DNA from 2 places in the Finegoldia magna ATCC 29328 genome. Region 1 is predicted to be linked to the other one. Evidence: a T-box and tRNA genes for the amino acid it is inferred to sense, from the RefSeq annotation. Region 1 holds a T-box; the other holds one or more tRNA genes.
The links. A T-box is a leader RNA that pairs with one kind of tRNA and senses whether it is charged. The one in region 1 lies ahead of leuS (leucine--tRNA ligase), so its partner is inferred to be a tRNA-Leu.
Positions count from the first base shown of each region.

Region 2: it has a tRNA-Leu gene. The T-box ahead of leuS (leucine--tRNA ligase) is inferred to sense a tRNA for this amino acid. The anticodon was not compared.

Region 1 covers NC_010376.1:681,603-693,063, reverse strand. The annotation lists gene alaS (alanine--tRNA ligase) at 1-900, opposite strand, end outside; gene FMG_RS03390 (AI-2E family transporter) at 911-2,098, opposite strand; gene FMG_RS03385 (RrF2 family transcriptional regulator) at 2,101-2,508, opposite strand; gene leuS (leucine--tRNA ligase) at 2,615-5,023, opposite strand; T-box leader at 5,061-5,240, opposite strand; gene asnS (asparagine--tRNA ligase) at 5,289-6,674, opposite strand; gene FMG_RS03370 (replication-associated recombination protein A) at 6,671-7,966, opposite strand; gene nrdR (transcriptional regulator NrdR) at 8,060-8,512, opposite strand; gene ftsZ (cell division protein FtsZ) at 8,512-9,594, opposite strand; gene FMG_RS03355 (cell division protein FtsQ/DivIB) at 9,928-10,650, opposite strand; gene murG (undecaprenyldiphospho-muramoylpentapeptide beta-N-acetylglucosaminyltransferase) at 10,637-11,461, opposite strand, start outside.
Region 2 covers NC_010376.1:394,591-406,051, reverse strand. The annotation lists gene FMG_RS01875 (RnfABCDGE type electron transport complex subunit B) at 1-25, opposite strand, end outside; gene FMG_RS01870 (electron transport complex protein RnfA) at 36-617, opposite strand; gene rsxE (electron transport complex subunit RsxE) at 617-1,246, opposite strand; gene FMG_RS01860 (FMN-binding protein) at 1,257-1,829, opposite strand; gene FMG_RS01855 (RnfABCDGE type electron transport complex subunit D) at 1,826-2,797, opposite strand; gene rsxC (electron transport complex subunit RsxC) at 2,801-4,129, opposite strand; tRNA gene FMG_RS01845 (tRNA-Leu) at 4,158-4,243, opposite strand; gene FMG_RS01840 (lytic transglycosylase domain-containing protein) at 4,272-4,913, opposite strand; gene coaE (dephospho-CoA kinase) at 4,910-5,518, opposite strand; gene polA (DNA polymerase I) at 5,505-8,132, opposite strand; gene rpiB (ribose 5-phosphate isomerase B) at 8,134-8,586, opposite strand; RNA gene ssrA (transfer-messenger RNA) at 8,693-9,054, shown strand; gene FMG_RS01820 (hypothetical protein) at 9,096-9,428, opposite strand; gene FMG_RS01815 (iron-containing alcohol dehydrogenase) at 9,657-10,817, shown strand; gene FMG_RS01810 (ADP-ribosylglycohydrolase family protein) at 10,860-11,461, opposite strand, start outside.

The DNA.
Region 1 (11,461 bases):
TACATATCCTCTTTGTTCATTACTTGGGATTACTCCATCATAGATTAAGAATGTCATAGCACGTACGTGGTCTGCAATAATTCTAATGGAAACATCGTTCTTGTGATTTTCTTTATATTTTACACCTGAAATTTCTTCAATAGTTTTGATTATATCTTTTACAAGTCCAATTTCAAAAATGTTGTCAGCATTTTCCAAAACCATTGTAATTCTTTCAAGACCCATTCCAGTATCTATATTTGGATGAGCAATTCTTTCGTATTTTCCATCTGCTGTTTTGTTAAATTGTGTGAAAACCAAATTCCATACTTCCAAGAATCTTTCGCCTTCATCACCTGGTTTTGCATCTTCTCTAGGATCAAATTCAAATCCTCTGTCTACGTGAATTTCAGAGCATGGTCCACAAGGTCCTTGATCTAACTCCCAGAAGTTATCAGCTTTTCCTAATTTAACAACTCTTTCTGGACTAATCCCAACTTCATTAACCCATATATTATAAGCTTCTTCATCTTCTTCATAGACACTTACCCACAAAATATCTTTTGGAACTTCTAATTCATTTGTCAAGAAATCCCATGCCCATGTAATTGCTTCTCTTTTGAAATAATCTCCAAAAGAAAAATTACCAAGCATTTCGAAAAAAGTACCATGTCTTTGTGTTTTTCCTACTTCATCTATATCTGCTGTTCTAATACATCTTTGTGAAGATGTTGCTCTGTCTTTTTTAAGTTTTTTCTCACCTGTAAAGTATTTTTTCAATGGTGCCATACCAGCATTTATAAGCAAAAGACTCTTATCATCTTGTGGAATAAGAGGAAATGATTTAATAACAAGATGTCCTCTTTCACCAAAATAATCTAAGAATTTTTTTCTAATTTCATTTAAACCGTAATTTTTCATTATAACCTCACTAATTTTTAAAAAACATTTTAATTTTATCTTTAAAATGTAAATATAATATTTTAATTGTAGCAACGAATGGAACTGATAAAATCATACCTACAACTCCAAACATTCCACCACCTATTATCAAACTAACAATTACTAACAATGGATTAATACCAATTTTTGAACCCAACAATTTAGGTGCAAGTATGTTGTTTTCAACCCATTGTATAGATACGAATACAATTACAACAACCACAGCTTTTATTGGGCTGTCTAAAAAAGCCAATATAAAAGCTGGTGTTACCGCTATAAAAGGGCCAATATAAGGAATAATATCTCCTACCATAGTAAGTATTCCTATGATAATCGCAAAATCAACTCTCATTATAATTAAAGCAATAGCTGTAAGCACTCCTACAAATATCGCCATTATTAATCTACCACGAATGAATTCGCTGTAAGCTTTATCCATATCATTGCAAACGCTCAAAAACTTGTCTTTATTTTTATTTGGTATAAATCCCATTATAAAATCAATGCATTTTTCTTTATCCAATAACATATAAAAACTAACAACAGGAATTAAAATAATTCTAAGTAAATTAGTAAAAATACTTCCTGTAATATTTCCTGTTTGTGATAACATGTCCAATATCGAAGTTTGAATTGTCCCAAGTTTTTGATTAACTGTTTGCATCGCATTGGACATTATTTTGCTTACATTAGGATACTCTTTGAATATTTTTCTATTAAAATCATTTACTTTTATAGAAATATCGGCCATAAAACCAGGTAAACTAATTATCATTTTTTTGATTTGTTGAATAGTTTGAGGAACAACAATCATTCCTAATAATATTATCAAAAATATTACTATGACATATATTATTAAAATTGCAAACGACCTTCTGATTCCTTTATTTTCAAAGTACTTAACCAAAGGATTGATAATGTATGAAAGTATTATTCCTATCAATAAAGTATTGATAGTGTGATAAATTACAGGATACTTTGAAAATAAAGCCAATAATCCCAATAGAATAAGTATCAATATAGTAGTTTTTTTTATTTTATGGAAATTAAATACAATTTTGTATTTCTCATCTACCTTACTATTTCCCACAGTAATCAAAAAATACGTTCCAAATACCATGAAAATAATAGTTATAAATACTAATGCATTGTGTAGAAATTCAGAATTAATAATCATATCTATTTCTCTTTGCTAATCAGGTCTTGTAAACTTACGTTTTTAATACTATTAATCATATCGTCATGCATTTGAGTCCAAATAAGTCTAGATGGACAAGTATCTTCTCTTGAACATAGTCCAGGAACTACAGAGCATTCTGTCACTCCAAAGAACTCTTCCAAGCACTCCAAGATTTCGGCAACCGAAATTTCTTTTGGTGATTTTTTTAATAAATAACCACCTTGTACACCTCTAACAGAAATTACTAAATCTTGTTTTTTTAATTCTCGAATAAGTTGTTCTAAATAATTATTACTAAGTCCTGTAGCTTTTGATATTTCATTCAAACTAACTGGATTATCTCCATATTTTTTGCCTAAATATATCATTGCCGCAAGCCCATATCTTCCTCTAGTAGATAATCTCATAAGCCCTCCTATTTATGATAAATTTTATCATAGTAAAATAGTTGTGTAAATATCCTATGTCAATAATAATAGTAGATTAAGATAACTCAATCTACTATTACCAAAATTATTTTACAATTATATTAAAAATTCTTCCTTTAACATAAATTTTCTTAACTACATTTTTGTTTTCAAGATATTTTGCAACAACATCATCCTTAACAGCTTTTTCATAAACTTCATCTTCTGAAGCTTCTCTATTTATTTCTACTGTTGCTCTTAATTTACCATTCACTTGGATAGGAAGTTCTATGACATCTAGGATAGTCTTTGATTCATCATATTCAGGCCAGCTAGATTCATGAACATATCCTTCATATCCCATTCTTTGCCAAATTTCTTCTGTAATATGTGGACACACTGGATTTAATAATATCAAGAAAATTTTAAATTGTTCCTTGGAGATTTTGTCTAAGTTGTTGAATTCATTCAATAATGTCATAAGTTGTGCAATCGCTGTATTGAATTTCAAATTTTCATAATCTTCACTAACTTTTTTAATAGTTTGGTGAATCAGAGTTTCCATTTTTTCAAAATTAGAATCGCCGTCAACTAAATCTTGTGTTCTCCAAACTTTATCCAAGAATTTTCTACAACCTTTAACTCCATTTTCTGACCATGGAGCTGATTTTTCAAAATCTCCAATAAACATTTCATAACATCTCAAAGTATCTGCACCGAAATCTCTAACTATATCATCTGGATTTACGACATTACCACGAGACTTACTCATTTTTTCATTATTGTCCCCTAAAATCATTCCATGGCTAGTTCTCTTCATGTATGGTTCTTTTGTAGGAACTACTCCGATATCATACAAGAATTTATGCCAAAATCTAGAATACAATAAGTGAAGTGTAGTGTGTTCCATTCCACCGTTGTACCAATCTACAGGTGTATAATAGTCTAAGTTTTCTTTGCTAGCTATAGCTTCATCATTGTGTGGATCAGTATATCTTAAATAATACCAAGAAGATCCAGCCCATTGTGGCATTGTATCAGTTTCTCTAACCGCATCTCTGCCACATTTTGGACATTTTGTGTGAACAAAATCATCTATTTTTGATAGTGGAGATTCTCCATTATCTGTTGGTTCATAATTATCTACCTTTGGTAATACCAATGGCAAATCTTTCTCATCCAATGGAACCCATCCACAATGCTCACAGTAAACCAATGGAATTGGCTCTCCCCAATACCTTTGTCTTGAAAATACCCAGTCTCTTAATTTGTAATTTGTTTTCTTATGACCTATTTCTTTTTCTTCAATGTATTCATACATTTTTTCTTTTGCTTCATCTACAGTCAAGCCATTTAAAAATCCTGAATTAATAAGATTTCCTTCATTTGTTTCCGTGAATGCGCAATTTTGTATGTCAGATCCTTCAATTACAGGAATCATTTCAATGTTGAATTTTTTAGCAAATTCGTAGTCCCTATCATCATGGGCAGGAACTGCCATGATAGCACCTGTTCCGTAAGTCATCAATACATAATCTGAAACATAAACAGGGATTTCTTTGTTTGTCAAAGGATTAATAGCTGTTAATCCATCAATTTTATATCCTGTTTTTTCTTTAGATAAATCTGTTCTTTCTAATTCTGATTTTTTAGCAACTTCTGACCTATAGCTTCTAATTTCATCAATGTTTTTAATTCTATCACTATATTTTTCAATCAAAGGATGATCAACTGAAATAACCATGTAAGTAGCACCAAATATAGTATCTGCTCTTGTTGTAAATACAGTGATTTTTTCATCAACTTCTTTTACCGCAAAATTAATTTCTGCTCCATATGATCTTCCAATCCAATTGATTTGTTGAGATTTAATTCTATCAAAATAATCAACATCTTTTAAATCATCAATAAGTCTGTCAGCGTACTCAGTAATTTTAAGCATCCATTGGTTCTTAACTTTTCTGACAACTTGACCACCACATCTTTCGCAGTGACCATTGATTACTTCTTCATTTGCAAGTCCAGTTTTACATGATGGACACCAATTAATAGGCATTTCTTTTTTATAAGCAAGTCCTTTTTTGAACATTTGAATGAAAATCCATTGAGTCCATTTATAATAATCTGGATCTGTTGTGTTTATTTCTCTATCCCAATCAAAAGAAAATCCGATTGATTGCATTTGTCTTTTGAAGTTTTTTATATTATTTTCAGTAACAACTTCAGGTCTTATTTTATTCTTAATAGCAAAATTTTCTGTTGGAAGTCCAAAAGCATCCCAACCCATAGGATATAAAACATTGTATCCTTGCATTCTTCTTTTTCTTGAAACAATATCTAGTGCAGTGTATGGTCTTGGATGACCTACGTGTAATCCTTGTCCAGATGGATAAGGAAACTCTACTAATGCGTAAAATCTTTTTTTAGATTTATCATCAGAAGTTTTAAAAGTTTTGTTTTCTTCCCAATATTTTTGCCACTTTTTCTCAATTGAATTCGGATTATATTTATCCATTTTTACCTCCAAATAATAAAAAATTCGCCTCTTGCATAGAAGAGACGAAATAAAATTCCGCGGTACCACTCTTATTGGTTAATCCCACTCAAATCTTTAACGCAGATATACGAATATTCTTTTAATAAACAAGTTCAATAACCTTAAATATTGATTCGCACCGCCCATCAACTCTCTGAAATTTTTTAATTATTTACTACTTTTATTCAAATATTATTATAAAAACTTATTACTATGATACCACATCAAAGAATTAAATACAATATTAATATTCACAATGTCCAACAGTTCTTGGGAACGGAATGACATCTCTTATATTTGACATTCCTGTCATGTACATTACCATTCTTTCAAATCCAAGTCCAAATCCGCCGTGTTTAACCCCACCGTATTTTCTTAAATCAAGATACCATTTATATTCTTCTTTGTTGAAACCTAGCTCATCCATTTTTTGATCCAATAATTCAAATCTTTCTTCTCTTTGGCTTCCACCAATTAACTCACCAATTCCTGGAACTAAAAGGTCAGTTGCAGCAACTGTTTTTTTGTCGTCATTAAGTCTCATGTAAAAAGCTTTGATTTCTTTTGGATAATCAGTAACAAACACTGGACCGTCAACAACTTTTTCACTCAAATATTTTTCGTGTTCTGTTTGTAGATCCATTCCCCATTTAACAGGGTATTCAAACTTTTCTCCTGATTTTTTTAGAATATCAATAGCTTCAGTATAAGTTAATTTTTTGAATGATTTGTTTGCAACTTTTGTCAATCTTTCAATCAAGTTCTTGTCTACAAAACTATTAAAGAATTTAATTTCCTCTTCACAATTTTCCATAACATCTTTTATGATATATCTAACCATATCTTCGGCTAAGCTACACACATCATCCAAATCTGCGAAACATATTTCAGGTTCCATCATCCAAAATTCTGCCGCATGTCTAGGAGTATTAGAATGTTCACTTCTAAAAGTTGGTCCAAATGTATATACATTTCTGAAAGCTAGTGCGTAAGCTTCTGCTTGCAATTGACCACTTACAGTTAAGTTAGTAGATTTTGAGAAGAAATCTTGTGTGAAATCAACATTTCCGTCATCATCTTTTGGAAGATTATCCAAATCCAATGTTGTAACTCTGAACATTTCTCCAGCACCTTCAGCATCACTGCCTGTTATAATTGGAGTATGAACATAAACGAATCCTCTTTCATTAAAGAATTTATGAATAGCAAATGCTAATCTGCTTCTAACTCTAAATACAGCATTAAATGTATTTGTTCTTGGTCTTAAGTGTAAAATTGTTCTCAAAAATTCAAATGTATGTCTTTTCTTTTGTAGTGGATAATCATCAGTAGATTCTCCTTCTACAATAACTTTTGACGCTTGAATTTCAAATGGTTGCTTAGAATTTGGAGTCAAAACTAATTTACCTACAACAATAATTGCAGAGCTTAGTTTTAACTTTTCAGCCCTTTCAAAATCCTCATTATCTTTTCCTACAACAATTTGAACAGGATTGAAGAAAGTTCCGTCATTTAGTTCAATAAAACCAACATTTTTACTAAATCTTGAGTTTTTAATCCAACCTCCAACTTCAACTTCTTTGTCAGAATACTTTTCGTAATCTTTAATCAAATCTTTAATTAATATCATTCTTTACTCCTTATTTTTTTATATATTTTGCTTTCAAATCCAATATCTTTTGGATCGTAATATTTTTGATTTTTCAATTCGTCAGGTAAGTATTGTTGATACGAATCGTCACTGTGTGGATATTTGTATCCTAGACCTCTATTCAACGATTTTGCTCCATAATAGTGAGCGTCTTTTAAATGACTAGGAACATCGTAAATCTTGTTTTGGCGAATATCTTCCAATGCCTTATCGATCGCTATATATGATGTATTAGATTTTTCACTTGATGCAAGATAGATTACACCATTCGATAAATTTATCCTACATTCTGGTAGCCCTATTAAATTAACTGCGTTAAATACATTAATAGCCACAGTCAAAGCCTCAGGATTTGCGAGTCCAATATCTTCTGATGCAAAAATCACCATTCTTCTGGCAATAAATTTAGGATCTTCACCGCTTTCAATCATTCTTGCTAAGTAATATAAAGCTGCGTCAATATCAGAACCTCTCATAGATTTAATAAATGCAGATATAACATTATAGTGATCTTCTTCTTTATCGTATTTCAAAACAGGTTTAAATACAGAATTTTTAATTGCATCTTCATCTATAATTAAGCAACCATTAACTTGATCTGTGCTCTCGACTGCAATCTCTAGAGCATTCAATGCACTTCTCGCATCCCCATTTGCAGAATTTACGAGAACATCAATTGCTTTTTCATCTATTTGAATGTTCATTTCTTTTAATTTTTTATCTTCTGTAAGTGCGTTTTCTATAATATTTCTAATATCATTATCAGTCAACGGTTTCAATTCGATAATTTGACATCTAGATAAAAGAGCTTTGTTCACTTCAAAGAATGGATTTTCTGTTGTGGCACCTATCAAAGTAATTGTTCCATCTTCAACATATCCTAACAATGCGTCTTGTTGCGATTTGTTAAATCTATGAATTTCATCAATAAACAAAACAGTTTTTTTGTTATACATGCTCAAATTAGTCTTAGCAGTTGAAATAACTTCTCTAATGTCTTTAACTCCATTTGAAATCGCAGATAATCTTTCGAATAAAGAATTAGTTTGATTCGAAATAATTTCTGCCAAGGTTGTTTTTCCAGTTCCAGGTGGTCCGTAAAAAATCATAGAAGGAATTTTATCAGCCTTTATCAATCTATTCAAAAGCTTTCCTTCGCCAACCACGTGAGATTGTCCAAAATATTTATCCAAACTTTTTGGTCTAAGTCTATTTGCTAACGGTGAACTATTTTCTTTTTGTAATTGTAAATTATATTCAAATAAATCCAAAATATTTCCCCTTTAACATTTATTTTATTTATATCTTACCATAAAAATTAAATATCGTTAAATAAAAATTAAAGGTCGGATATTTACCCGACCTTATTCATTATCTAATTTTGATATTTCCTCGTTAAAAGATTTAACATCTGTAAATTCTCTATACACAGAAGCAAAACGAATATATGCAACCTTGTCAATTTTCTTAAGCTTTTTCATTATTAATTCACCTATTTCAGATGAATCTACCTCCCTTTTATTGCTATGTGTTAATTCAACTTCTATCTCTTTAGTAGCCTCAAGCAACACTGAATCTGGAACAGGTCTTTTTTCACAAGACTTTTTCATTCCACGATACACTTTATCTCTATCAAAAGCTTCTCTGTTTTTATCTTTTTTTACCACTGTAAGATTATTAAAGTCATATCTTTCATAAGTAGTAAATCTTTTGTGGCAAGAAATACATTCTCTTCTTCGTCTAACAATTTTGTCGTCTTCAGATGCTCTAGTATCTACAACTTTTGTATCAGATGCATTACAGAACGGACATTTCATTAGAATCCTCTTCTCTTCAAGAATGAAGGTATTTCTATATCATCATGATCTTTTTCAGAAGTTTCTTCTGATTTTTGAGAAACTGGATCAGACTTTTTATTTGATTTTAATTTGTTAGCCATTGGGTTATCAGAATCAAATCCTGTTGCAATTACAGTAATTTTGATATCGTCACCTAAAGACTCATCAATACCAGCACCAAATATAATATTAGCGTCTGGATCTACTTCTTCTCTGATTAATTCTGCAGCTTCATTAACTTCGAATAATCCTAATTCTTTTCCTGTAACATTAATCAAAACAGCTTTTGCTCCTCCGATTGATGTTTCTAATAATGGAGATTTTACTGCAAGTTTTGCAGCTTCCATAGCTCTGTTGTCTCCATTCGCTTTACCAATACCCATGTGAGCAATTCCTTGGTTTAGCATAATGGATCTAACATCAGCAAAGTCCAAGTTAATTAAGTTAGGTACAGCAATTAAATCAGAGATACCTTGAATACCATCCATCAAAACTTCATCAGCCATCATAAAAGCTTCTGACATTGTTGTTCTCTTGTCTGAAATTTGTAATAATTTATCATTAGGAATTATTACCAATGTATCAACTTTTCCCTTTAAAGCTTCGATACCTTGTTCAGCCTGCATTTGTCTTTTTCTTCCTTCAAAAGTAAATGGTTTTGTTACAACGCCAACTGTAAGAATTCCTTTTTCTTTTGCAATTTGTGCAACTACAGGTGCAGCACCAGTACCAGTTCCGCCACCCATACCAGCAGTTACAAATACCATGTCTGTTTTATCAAGTGCTTCTTCGATTTCGTTTCTACTTTCTTCAGCAGCTTTCATACCAACTGCAGGATTAGCTCCGGCTCCCAAACCCTTAGTAATCTTGCTTCCGATTTGTAATTTAGTATTAATATCTAAATTATTTAAAATTTGTTTGTCAGTATTTACCGCTACGAATTCAACGCCTTGTAAACCTTCTTCTTTCATTCTCTTGACAGCGTTATTTCCACCGCCACCAACACCAATTACTTTGATTTTTGCTAAATCATTATCTTCTAGTTCCATATCAAAAGTCATAACATCCTCCTAATTCGTAATTAAAATTTATTTCAATCTCTATGATTTAATTATACTACAAGTTCAACGTTTTTTTGTTAAAAACCTGCTTTTGTCTCACACTGTAGCGTTGTTGTATCTATAGTATAATTTTTCTAAAATTTCTTTTTTGTTGTTTGTATCTAGCATTTCTATTTTGTATTATTATTGCTTTGTATCCTTTTGGCGACGCTTGTAATAATTTGATAATGTTTCCAGTTTTGTATCATGTTTTTCTTTAATGTATTATAAATACACCTTATTTTCAATGTGTATCTTGCTTTATTTCTTTACGATGATTTACAGAAACTGTATTTACTCACTTTGTTCTGCATTTTCTTTTATCAAAAATGGTTTTTTAGGATCTTTAGTATCTACTATTTTTGTGTTTATACTTTTAGTACTAATTTCATTCAAAATTTTTGAAATATTATTAGATTTCTTTTCTGAATCATTTAAATCTCCAAAAAACACGCTTATTTCATTTTTTGTAAGCAAAGTTATATCACTTGCATTGTAAACATTAATTTCAGTTAATTGATTTAAAACTTTATGAGAAAAAAGATTCTTCAAAAATTCGTAAAACTTTTCATCTGATTCTAAATTATTTATTTTCGACAAATTTTCATTTGCTCCAACTATCTTAACAATCTTAGAATAATCAATTCTATCTTTGTTCTTTACCACATTAAAATCAGAATCTACAAAAAACTTATCCTTTCCAATTTCAAAATAACAAATATCTTTCGTTTCTTCTACTGTTACTTCTATGGTATTCGGATAAATTTTCTTGATATTCGCACTTCTAATATAAATATCTTTACTAATTTTAGTTTGTAATTTATTCTTGTTAAATCTAAAAATATTTTCTCCTAATGAGTAATTAGCATAATTTTTTATTTCAGATAATTTTACTATTTTATTGTTTTTAACCTTTATTGTTTTTATTGAAAAATAGTCAATTGTAGCACATAAATACACTATCAGCGCAATCAATAGTGATATTGCGACAATAATAACCGTTCTAAGCTTTTTCATCTTGTTCTACCAATCTGTAAAGTTCATCTACGATATCTTTACAAGCAGTTGGATATGACATTTTCTTAGAGTTTTCTGAAAGTTCATTTAATAAATTATCATCACTTAATATTTCGTTAATTTGATCAAACAATGTATCAGAGTTCAAATCTTTTTCTAATATTACTTTACTTGCTCCATTTTTTTCAAAAGCTCTGGCGTTATGCTCTTGATGATTTTCAGTTGTATATGCTTTTGGAACGAGTATAGATGCTTTTCCCAGGAAAGATAATTCAGCTAATGTTATAGCTCCACTACTTGTCACTATTAAATCAGATACTGCATAAGCTTTATCTATATCATCGATATATGGGTAAACGTGTAAATTTTTAATTTCTTTCCCTGATTGTTGTATAAATTCATCGTAGTTCAACTTACCTGTAGCTAAAACTATTTCGAATTTATCTTGATTAGATATTTTTTCAATCATATTCAATGTTGCTTTGTTTAATATTTCAGAACCATTTGAACCGCCAAAAATAAATACAACCTTTTTATTTTCTGAAATATCGTATTGTTCGAGCGCAGATTTTTTGTTTTTTTCAATATCAGTAAATCTATTTCTAATTGGATTTCCTGTTACGACAGCTTTATCTTGATTTTTGAAATATTTAATCGATTCTTTAAATGTCACAAAATATTTATCAACATATCTAGATAGAATTCTATTCGTTATTCCCGGAAAACTATTTTGCTCATGAAAAGCTACCTTTGCTTTAGTTTTAGTGGCTTTGTATAATATAGGTCCACTCACATATCCACCAGTTCCTAT
Region 2 (11,461 bases), 290 kb from region 1:
TTATAAATGGAGTTAAAATTGTCATTTATTACCTCCTATACCAATCCGCCGAATCCGAAGAATGTCATCGCCATTAATCCAATAGTAATAAATGCGATTGGTACACCTTTAAAACTTTCAGGAATATTTTTGTTCATTGCGATTCTTTCTCTGATTGCAGCTAATAAAGTTATCGCTAAAATGAAACCTAGTGAAGCACCGATAGCACTTGCTAATGTTTCAATTAAGTTGTATTTTTCTTTTACGTTTGCTAATGCAACACCCAATACTATACAGTTTGTAGTTATAAGAGGCAAGAACACACCAAGTGCGGAGTACAAGTTTGGACTCATTTTCTTTAATGCCATTTCTACGAATTGTACCAATGTCGCAATAACCAATATGAACACTATCGTTTGTAAGTATTCAATGTGAAATCTTTCTAGTATTTGAATTTGTAGAACGTAAGTAACGACAGATGCTATTGTGATAACGAAGAATACTGCCATACCCATACCAATAGCTGTTTCTGTTTTTGAAGATACACCTATCAATGGGCAAAGTCCTAAGAATTGACCAAATACGTAGTTGTTTACTAATAAGTAAAGAACTATTATTTTAAAAACATTTGCTAACATTAGTCTTCACCTCTCATATTGTTCTTCTTTCTTTCTTGTCTTGATAAGAAAGAATTGTAAGTAGCTAACAATATTCCAAGTACTATGAATGCTCCTGGAGCTGCTGACATAATACCAATTGGAGGAATATCTCCTATTACAAGTTTTCCTAAGATTTTTCCTGAGCCTAATAACTCTCTGATGAATGCAACCAATACGATTACAATACCATATCCCAATGCATTTGAGATACCATCTAACAATGATAAGAATACACCATTTTTAGATGCAAAAGATTCGGCTCTCGCTAAGATTATACAGTTTACAACGATTAGAGGAACGAATGCTCCTAACGAACTGTATAATGCTGGAACAAATGCTTGAAGCATCATTGAAACTAATGTTACGAATGTTGCGATTACAACGATATATGCCGGAATTCTTACTTTATCCGGAATAAAATTTCTAAGTAATGATATTACTATGTTTGAACAAATCAAAACAAACGCGAACGCCGCAGTCATACCAATTGCATTTTCTACAGATGTTGATACACCCAGTACAGAACACAAACCTACCAATTGGATTAAAACTGGGTTGTTCTTAAGAATGCTGCTTTTGAAAACTTTAGCCGCTTTACCTTTTTCCATAATTTCCCTCCTATTTTAATCCCGCATTGGCTTTTTGAGCTACGTTCAATGCGTTTTTGGCTGCTGTAGTGGAATAAGTTGCACCACTTAGAGCTTGAATTTCGTTGTCAGCTTGTGGTTTTTTCACAGCTGATATTTCTTTTTCCATAGATTTTCCAATAACTGAATTTACGAATTCTGGATCTCCAATTCTACTTCCAATTCCTGGAGTTTCTTGTGATTCAAGAATTGAATATCCAACGATTTTATTTTCATTGTTTACACCAAATACGAAAACAACATTTCCTGAATATCCACCAGCTCCAATTGCTTTGTATACATGACCTACAGGTTTTCCACCTTTGATAGCTTCTTGTACGTCATCTAAATTTTCGTCTTTTGCTTTCAAATCTTTGATTTTTGCTTCATCAAGTGGTTTAAAAGATTCCGCTTCAGGAAAAGCTACTTTCAAAGATTTTTTATAATTTTCTAATCTCTTAGCTTCGATAATCGGTTCTGTAACTTGGTTTGCAAATGCAAGCACTAACGCACTTATTGCTGTTATTATGAACAATCTAATAGCTAAATTTATTGAACTTCTCATATTCCTTGTTTACCTCCTCTACCAATTGGTGTTGGAACTGTATATTGATCGATAAATGGTACAGCACAGTTCATGAAGATTATCGCATAAGATACACCTTCTGGAAGGTTACCAAATTGTCTTATAATCGCTGTGAAGAAACCACAACCAATAGCAAATATAATTTGTCCTTTTGGAGTAACTGGACTAGTTGAATAATCTGTAGCCATGTAGAATGCTCCCAAGATTAAACCACCAATAAATATGTTCATAAAAGCGTCTTGAATTCCTACGCCACAAATAAGTAATGTAACAAATGTTGTTGCGATGTAAACTAATGGAATTCTAAGATTGATTACTCTTCTGTATAATAGATAAGCTACACCGATAAGTAATGCTATTGCACTTACTTCCCCGATTGTACCACCCATGTGTCCTATGATGGCATTCATAAAACCAACTGGTTGACCGCCTGATAAAACTGTCGCATAACTTTCAGCGTCCACTGCTTTTTGTGTTAGTGGAGCAGTGTAGTTACTCATTGCTTGTGCCCAACTTGCCATCAAGAAAGCACGTCCTGCTAATGCAGGGTTCATGAAGTTTGAACCAATTCCTCCAAATAATTGTTTTACAATTATGATTGAAAATACCGATCCTATAACAATCATTGGAATTGGCAAAGTAACTGGAACGTTGTAAGCCAAAAGCATACCTGTTACAACAGCTGATAAATCGCTAATTGTAGAAGGTTGTTTCATTATTTTTTGATAACAATATTCTGATAATACACAAGCTATAACTGCTGATAATACCAAAACTAAACTTCTCATTCCGAATTCGTAAACACTCACTATCAAAGCAGGAATTAAAGCGATGATAACATCAAGCATAATTCTTTGAATAGATACTGCACTTCTTTGATGAGGAGCAGCTTCTACGATTAAATGAGATAAGTCGTATTCTTTTTGTATAATTTCTTTATTTTCCATAGACTATCCCCTTTTCCTTTGTTGTGCTTTTAATTGAGTCTTTGCGTGTACAATTGCTTCAACTAATGGTCTGTTTGATGGACAAATATAGCTGCAAGTACCACATTCGATACAATCATTCAAATGCATTTTTTCTGCTCCTTCAAAATCACCATTCAATGATTTTAATTGTAAGAACAATGGTAATAAGCCGATAGGACATACATCCACGCACTTAGCACATTTAATACAAGGTTCTGGAGAAGCAAGAGTTGCATCTTTTTCGTTCATGCAAATAATTCCACCTGTTGTTTTAACAGTTGGAGCTTCCAAATTGTATTGGCAAGCACCCATCATAGGTCCACCAACTACAATCTTATACGGTGTTTCTTTGAATCCGTCGCAATAATCTACTAAATCTTTGAATTTAGTACCTACTGGAACGTATATATTTTTAGGTTCTTTGATAGCTGAACCTGTCATTGTCACAATTCTATGAGTCAAAGGAATACTATGAACTACAGCATCGTAAATCGCCATAGCACTTGAAATATTCAAACCTTGAACTCCTCTTTCGTTTGATCTTTGAGCTTTCGAAATCTTCTTACCAGTAATTGCATTGATAAGTCTTCTTTCGTCCCCTTGTGGGTATTTTGTTTTAACAGAGCAAATCGAAATATTTTTCTCATCCTTAGCGGCATTTTTCAAAATTCCGATAGCTTTTTGTTTGTTATCCTCAACCCCTATGTATCCTTTGTCGCAATCCATCAATTTCATGATAATTTTCAATCCACCGATAGCTTTTTGAGGATATAATTCCATGTTAAGTTGGTCACTAGTTAAATAAGGTTCACATTCTGCCCCGTTTAAGATAACTTGCTCGATTTTTACATCGGGTTTTTTATTCATCTTAAGATGTGTAGGGAATCCTGCTCCACCCAAACCTACTATACCAGCTTCTTTTATTCTCTCTAGGATAACTTCTTTTGATAATTGTGTAAAATCATCATTTGTTTCAGTGTATCCTAACTCGTTTAAACCGTCTGATTCGATTACTACGACTTCACCTTTTTGACCATTTGACAATACCATTTGCTCAATTTTCATAACCTTTCCACTAACTGAACTGTGAACAGGCGCTGAAATAGTCGCTTTAGATTCACCAATTTTTTGGCCCACTTTAACCTCGTCGCCTACTTTTACTATAGGTGTACAAGGCGCACCAATGTGTTGATGCAATGGGATGTAAACCATTTTAGGTTCAAAATTTGTATCTAAAGGACAATTTTGAGTGTAGGATTTATGATCATCCATGTGAAATCCGCCCTTAAAAGTCAGATTTTCTAAACTCATTTTTTCACCCCTTTAATAAAATAAAAAATGGTGCAGAGAAAGAGACTTGAACTCTTACGGGATTACTCCCACTGCCCCCTCAAGACAGCGTGTCTACCATTCCACCACCCCTGCGTGATAAAGACCTTTATGAAAAGGCCTTTTAATATTTGTTAATAATATTTTTGATTAATTTAATGTAGTTTTTCGCCCAAACTTTGAAACTTTTGTGCATATTTTCTTCTAGCTTAGTATCTTCGTAGAAAATTTTGTAAATATTGTATTGGTTTTCAACCTTTACAACGTAGTATTTCGTCTCAGAAGATGGAATATCGTCTAAAGTTTGACCATCTTTCGAAAAAGATTCGTTCGATAACCATTCTTTTACATTTCCAATTCCACCGTTGTAAGCAGCAATCGCCAAATCGTGGTTTTTGAAATGATGTAACAAGTACGATAAATATGCAGTACCCATTTCGATGTTTTTGTCAGGTTTTTTCAAATCATCTACTGTAAAGTGAGTATTTCTCATATTGTTAATACTTTCAGCAGTGTCTGGCATCAATTGCATAAGCCCTAAAGCTCCAGCCTTTGATTTTACACTTGGATCAAAGTTAGATTCAACTTTAATGACACTCATAACCAAAAGTGGATCAACGTTGTATTCTTTTGAGTATGTATTAACTAAATCTACATATTTAACTGGTCTTGTCATAGTAGAATAAGCACTCACGCCAAATCCAACTAAAAACACAATCACAATAATTGAAATAATCGTGATTAAAAATCTTTTAATAAATTTCATAATTTTTCCCTATCTATTAGTTCGTCAACTTTGAGTATTAAATCTGATTCAGTCGTGTTGTTTACAATAACTTCGTCAAATTCGCTAATTTTTTTCTCATAATCTAGCTGAGAATTAATTCTTGTAACCGCAGTATCGTAATCAAAGTTGTTTCTATCGATTATTCTTTGAATTCTAATGTCCCTATCAGCTACAACTACCCAATCTTCATCGACGTTGATATATTTGTCAACCAAATTTTTGCTTTCCAAATACATAGAAATTTCTAGAAAAATCAAATCAGACTTTTCCTTCTTAATTCTTTTTACTACTCTTAATATTATATCAGTATGTGTCAATTCTTCAAGCTTTTTTAATAATGTTTTTGAATTAAATACAAGTTTGGAAAGTTTTTTTCTATCTATGTCAGAATTTTCGTCTAAAATTTCTTTTCCAAACTCATCAATAAGCTTGTAATAAAGATCTGTACCTTGCTCATAGATTTGGTGAGTAATCTCATCCAAATCTATTACAACAAAGCCTTTTTCTCTAATTCTTCTGCACACCGTACTTTTCCCGCTTGCGATATTTCCACAAACTACGATGATTTTTTTATTTTGCATCATACCAATTATCTGCACTGTTTACATCAATCTTCATATCGACTTTCAAATCAACAGCATGTGTCATGACATCTTTCATTATTTCAAGAACTTTTTCTCGTTCGTCTTTTGGACAATCAACAATAAGCTCATCGTGAACCTGCAAAATCAATTTTGCTTTAAGTTTTTCTTCGTTCAATCTATTGTAGAATTTGACCATAGCAACTTTGATGATATCCGCTGCTGATCCTTGGATTGGCGTATTAAGTGCCACACGTTCCCCAAAACTTCTAACATTGTAGTTTTTGGATTTCAATTCTGGAATGTATCTTCTTCTATTCATAATAGTTTCAACGTAGCCTTTTTCCTTGCCAATTGCAACTATATCTTCCATGTATTGTTTGATACCTTTGTAAGTGTCCAAATAATTTTCGATGTATTCTTTGGCTTCTTTTCTAGTTATATGCAAATCTTTACTTAAAGAATAATCTCCAATTCCGTAAACAATACCGAAGTTTACAGCCTTTGCGTTGGATCTTTGAAGTGATGTTACTTTATCAAAATCAACCTTGAACACTTCGCTGGCAGTTTTTCTGTGAATATCCGCACCGTGCTTGAATGCATCAAGCATAACCTCATCATTTGCCAAATCAGCCAACACTCTAAGCTCTATTTGGGAATAATCCGCATCCAGCAGCATATTTCCTTCGCTTGGAACAAATGCTTTTCTAATGAGTCTTCCTTCTTCAGTTCTGATAGGAATGTTTTGCAAGTTAGGATTAGTTGAGCTAATTCTTCCAGTTTGTGCGATAGTTTGTTGGAAAGTCGTGTGGATTTTGCCGTCTTTTTTGATTAAATCCACCATTCCATCGATATATGTTGTTTTAAGTTTCGTAATTGTTCGGTATCTTAAGATGTAGTCGATAATTTCGTGTCTTCCACTTAAAGCTTCCAAAACTTCTTGGTCTGTCGATGGGCCCGTTTTGTTCTTCTTTATCACAGGAAGCTCTAAATCTTCAAACAACACTTCTGCCAATTGCTTTGATGAGTTGATGTTGATTTTCTTTCCGATAAGTTCTTCAACACTTTTTTCGATTGATTTTATCTCATCTTCGAAAAGTTCTCCCATCTCGACCAAAGTTTCTTTCTTGACACAAACTCCCGTAAATTCCATGTCACACAAAACTTTTATCAAAGGAATTTCAACATCTCTGTACAGATGCATCATATCTTCTTCTTCTATTTCTGAAATCTTTTCGTACAATTTGTTCGTGAACATCATGTATTTCACAACGTAATTGTCGATTTCTTTCTCGTCAGATTCCAAAATAGTCTTCTTGGATTTGCCTTTTCCTGTAATATCTTCAAGCGGCTTGAAATCATATCCGATAACTTTCGGGTCAGATCTTTCCATGCTATAACTTGTCTTGGATGGATCGAGCAAATATTCAATGATTACAACATCATCGTAATTGTACGAAATGTCGATACCATATCGCATTAAGTGATAAATACATGGTTTGATATCAAATGAAAGCTTGTTGATATCTTTCGATTCGAATTCTTCCTTGAATGATTCTACAAGTTCTACGTTTCTTGTAATATACACCTTGTCAGTGTAAATAGCAAAAATCACAGGCTCATTGTCCACATAATAATCATCATTGAACAATGCAAAAGTAAACTTTTTGTTCTCTTTAATATAAGCTTTAATTTCATCTACTTTTTCATCTAAGTTTTCATATTCAAACTTTTCATTAGATTCTTCGTTTGGAAGTTTTTTGATAAAACTGTTGAATTCAAGTTTAGTAAGGACTTCAATCAAATGATCATTGTCAGCTTCTTTTATAGTACAATCCTCGATTCCAAATCCCATTAAATCTTCGGGAACATCTGTATTAATCGTTCCAAGTTCTCTACTCAAATATGCAATGTCTTCTCCATCAATGACTTTTTGCTTAGTTTTCTTGCCGGAAATTTCATCGACATGCTCGTACAATCCTTCAATACTTCCGTATTTTTGAATGTATTTAAGTGCAGTCTTTTCTCCAACTCCATCAATTCCTGGAATATTGTCCGATTTATCTCCCATCAAACCTTTCAAATCAATCATTTGTTTAGGAGTAATTCCGTATTCTTCTTTCAAAACATCTACATCGTAGATTTTTGTTTCAGTGATTCCTCTTTTTGTAAGGACAACTTTTGTGTTGTCGTCAATAAGTTGCAAATAATCCTTGTCACCAGTCAACAAATACACATCGTAATCTTTTGATGAAGCTTGTTTTGCCAATGTTCCTGCGATGTCGTCTGCTTCATATCCTTTCAAATCAATGTATGAAACTCCCATCGCTTTCAACAATTCTTTTAACATATCGAATTGGCCGATTAATTCTTCCGGAGTTTCTTGACGATTGCCCTTGTATTCAGAATATTTTTCGTGCCTGAAAGTTGGTTCTTTTCTATCAAAACACACAACTACAAGATCTGGATTGATTTTTCCCATAACAGAATAATACATATTCATAAATCCAAACACACCATTAGTGTGAATCCCATCTTTTGTTGTCAAATCTCTGATAGCATAAAAACCTCTGAATAAAAGAGATGAGCCGTCAATAATTAAAGCTTTTTTTGACATTTTATAATCCCTTGTTTTCTTTTTCGAAAGCCATTATCTTGTCAACTCTTCTTTGGTGACGACCAGCTTCGAATTCATTTTCCAAGAAAGTTTTGATGATAAGTTTAGCAACCTCATCTCCAATTACACGCGCTCCAATGCAAAGCACATTTGCATTATTGTGATTTCTGCTCATTTTCGCACTGTACACATCAGACACACAAGCCGCTCTTATTCCTTCGAATTTGTTCGCAGCCAAGCTCATGCCAATACCTGTTCCACAAATCAAAATTCCCAAATCAGAATTTCCTTTTTGGATTTCTTCGCAAACTTTCTTTGCATAATCTGGATAATCTACTGAATCAGCTGAATTTGTTCCCAAATCCACAACTTCATTTCCCAAACTTTTTATATATTCAACCATTGAATCTTTTAATTCAAATCCACCGTGATCGGCTGCTATTGCTATTTTCATAAAAACCTCCAAATATATTATTACCTACATTTTATAATATGTTCATATATTTATCAATTATTTGAAGAATTACACATTTTATGGTAAAATATAGTTGTAAAAATATGGGGATGTCTTGGTTTCGACAGGGATATTGAAGTTTGAATAGCGAGTCGTTTTCGTCTACAAACGTAAAAAAAGGACAACTAAATATAAACGCTGAAGATAATAACTTCGCATTAGCTGCCTAATAACGGCGGCCGATTCAAAAACTAGAAAATCGTCCTGCGTTTTCTTTTTGAATCTCAACTAATGAGCAGGAACATCTCGTATATTTTCCTCTGGTATATGAGATTATTTAAGAGGATATATCGATCATAGTTTTGTCAGTTAAATTTTGATCGACGAATAAAAATTAATTGACTGCACTCGGAGAAGTTCTTAGGGATATATTTTTGGACAGGAGTTCGATTCTCCTCATCTCCACCATCAAAAAAGGTAGCCATCACGGCTACCTTTTTTTGTGTTCATTATTTCAATTCATTAATAATTACCGTTGAATTATCTCCCGCAAACACGTTGTGTTTCAAATTAGTTTGCGTGTCGATGTATTCAATACATTTGTCATCGTAAGTAAAATCAAATTTGCCTTCTTTTTTGAAAATTTCTTTTCCTTCTGCATTGTAAATTATGATTTCTCTTTTGATTCCACCGCTGTACTCACTTTTTACATTTTTCTTAAATCTTTGAAATCCTGCTGACTTAAACACCAATGCACTGCACGATGCCAAGAAAATAAGCACAACTATCAAAATTATCCATATTTTCTTTTTTACATTTTTCGTTTTGTTTTCTTCTGACATTTTACTCTCCTTATATATTTGTCCAATTTTTTGTGAAACGCTTTCCAAAATATAAAACTACGTTTTAAAATATCGTTGTTATTCATCATGATAAAACACTTTAACACGATACTATTTATCTGTTAAAAATTTCGTTTTTTATTTGACTAAACGATTCAAATATTGTTATAATATTATTATAGCAGAAACATATTGTTTTTGTACAACTTACAAAAGGAGTGATTTATTATGGCAAACGGAGTACTTCATATTCCAGGTTTCATTTATTTCGGAGAAGGAACTTTTTCAAAATTAAGTGAATTGAAAGGTAAGAAAGCAATTATTGTTACAGGTGGAAATTCTATGAAGAAAAACGGTTTCGTAGATAGAGCTTGTGAAGAATTGAAGAACGCAAATATGGAAGTATGTGTTTTTGATGGCGTTGAAGAAAATCCATCAGTTAAAACTGTTGAAGAAGGCGCTAAGAAAATGCAAGAATTCCAACCAGATTGGATAATCGCATTAGGTGGCGGTTCTGCAATGGACGCTGCAAAATGTATGTGGGCTTTTTATGAACATCCTGAATTAAAATTCGAAGACATCATTGAACCAGGATCTCTTCCAGAACTTCGTAAAAAAGCAAAATTCGTTGGTATACCATCAACTTCAGGTACTGCAAGTGAAATCACTGCATTCTCAGTTATCACTGATACTGAAAAACACATCAAATATCCATTAGTATCCGATCACATTGTTCCAGACATCGCTATTGTAGATCCTGTTCTACCATCTAAGATGCCAAAATCAGTTACAGCAAATACTGGTATGGACGTTGTAGCCCACGCTACAGAAGCATTAGTATCTAATATCGCTAACGATTATACTGACGCACTTGCAATTCACGCATTGAAATTGGTATTTGAATATTTACCAAAAGCTTGCGAAAATCCAGACGACATGGAAGCTCGTGAAAAAATGCATAATGCATCAACAATGGCAGGTATCGCATTTACATCAGCTTCACTTGGTTTAGTTCACTCATTAGCACACAAAATTGGTGGCGAATTTGGAATTACTCACGGACTTGCTAACGCAATTCTACTTCCATACATCACACAATTTAACAGAAAAGCTACTAATAAAGTTGATTGGATTGAAAAAGAATTAAACGTAAAAGATTATCCAATAGCTGTTAGAGAATTAGCTAAGAAAGTTGGCATTCCACCAACATTGAAAGAAGTTGAAGAAAAATTCGGATTTAACAAAGAAAAATTTGACGCTGTATTGGATGAAATGAGCAAGAATGCTTACGAAGATCCATGTACTTTGACAAATCCTCGTGAATCAAATCCAGAAATAGTAAAAATGATATATACTCACGCTTACAACGGCGAAGATATAACAGAATAATAAACAGCAAAAAATCCTGCATTACGCAGGATTTTTTATTGCTTATATTTGATTTTCCAAATATTCTACAAATTTTTCAATTTCCTCTTTTACATTTTCGTCTAACTTTTCAATCCATCTTTTAGGAATTGTAGAATATCCATGAATCGAGCCGCTGATACTTCCTGCAATTGCAGCTATCGTGTCAGAATCTCCCCCGTGATTTACAGCATTTATAATACAATCTTCAACGAAATTTTCTTTTGCCCAATGAATCGCATTATTAAAAGTGTTCACGATATATCCAGATGGTTTTAACAATTGCGTATCTTTTAGCTCGTGGTTTTTCCCGTTGATATTATCTCTGATAATTTGTGTGTATTCTCGTATAATTTCAGCACACATATCGTTGTTATGTGTAAGTTTTCCTTGTTTTATGTTCAGTTCTTCTGAGTTTTCGTTATCCAGTAATGCACAAGGAAGTGCTCTCATCAAGCTTCCGTTTCCAAGTGCTGTATCATCTTCTTCGATAAATATTTCGTATTGAATGTAATGTTCAATAGCACGTCTACATTGATTGCCAATATCTCTTGGATGAGTGTTGTACCATTCTACAAAAAGTTTCATTGTATTTTTTTCAAAATTATCGTTGTCATTTTTCATCA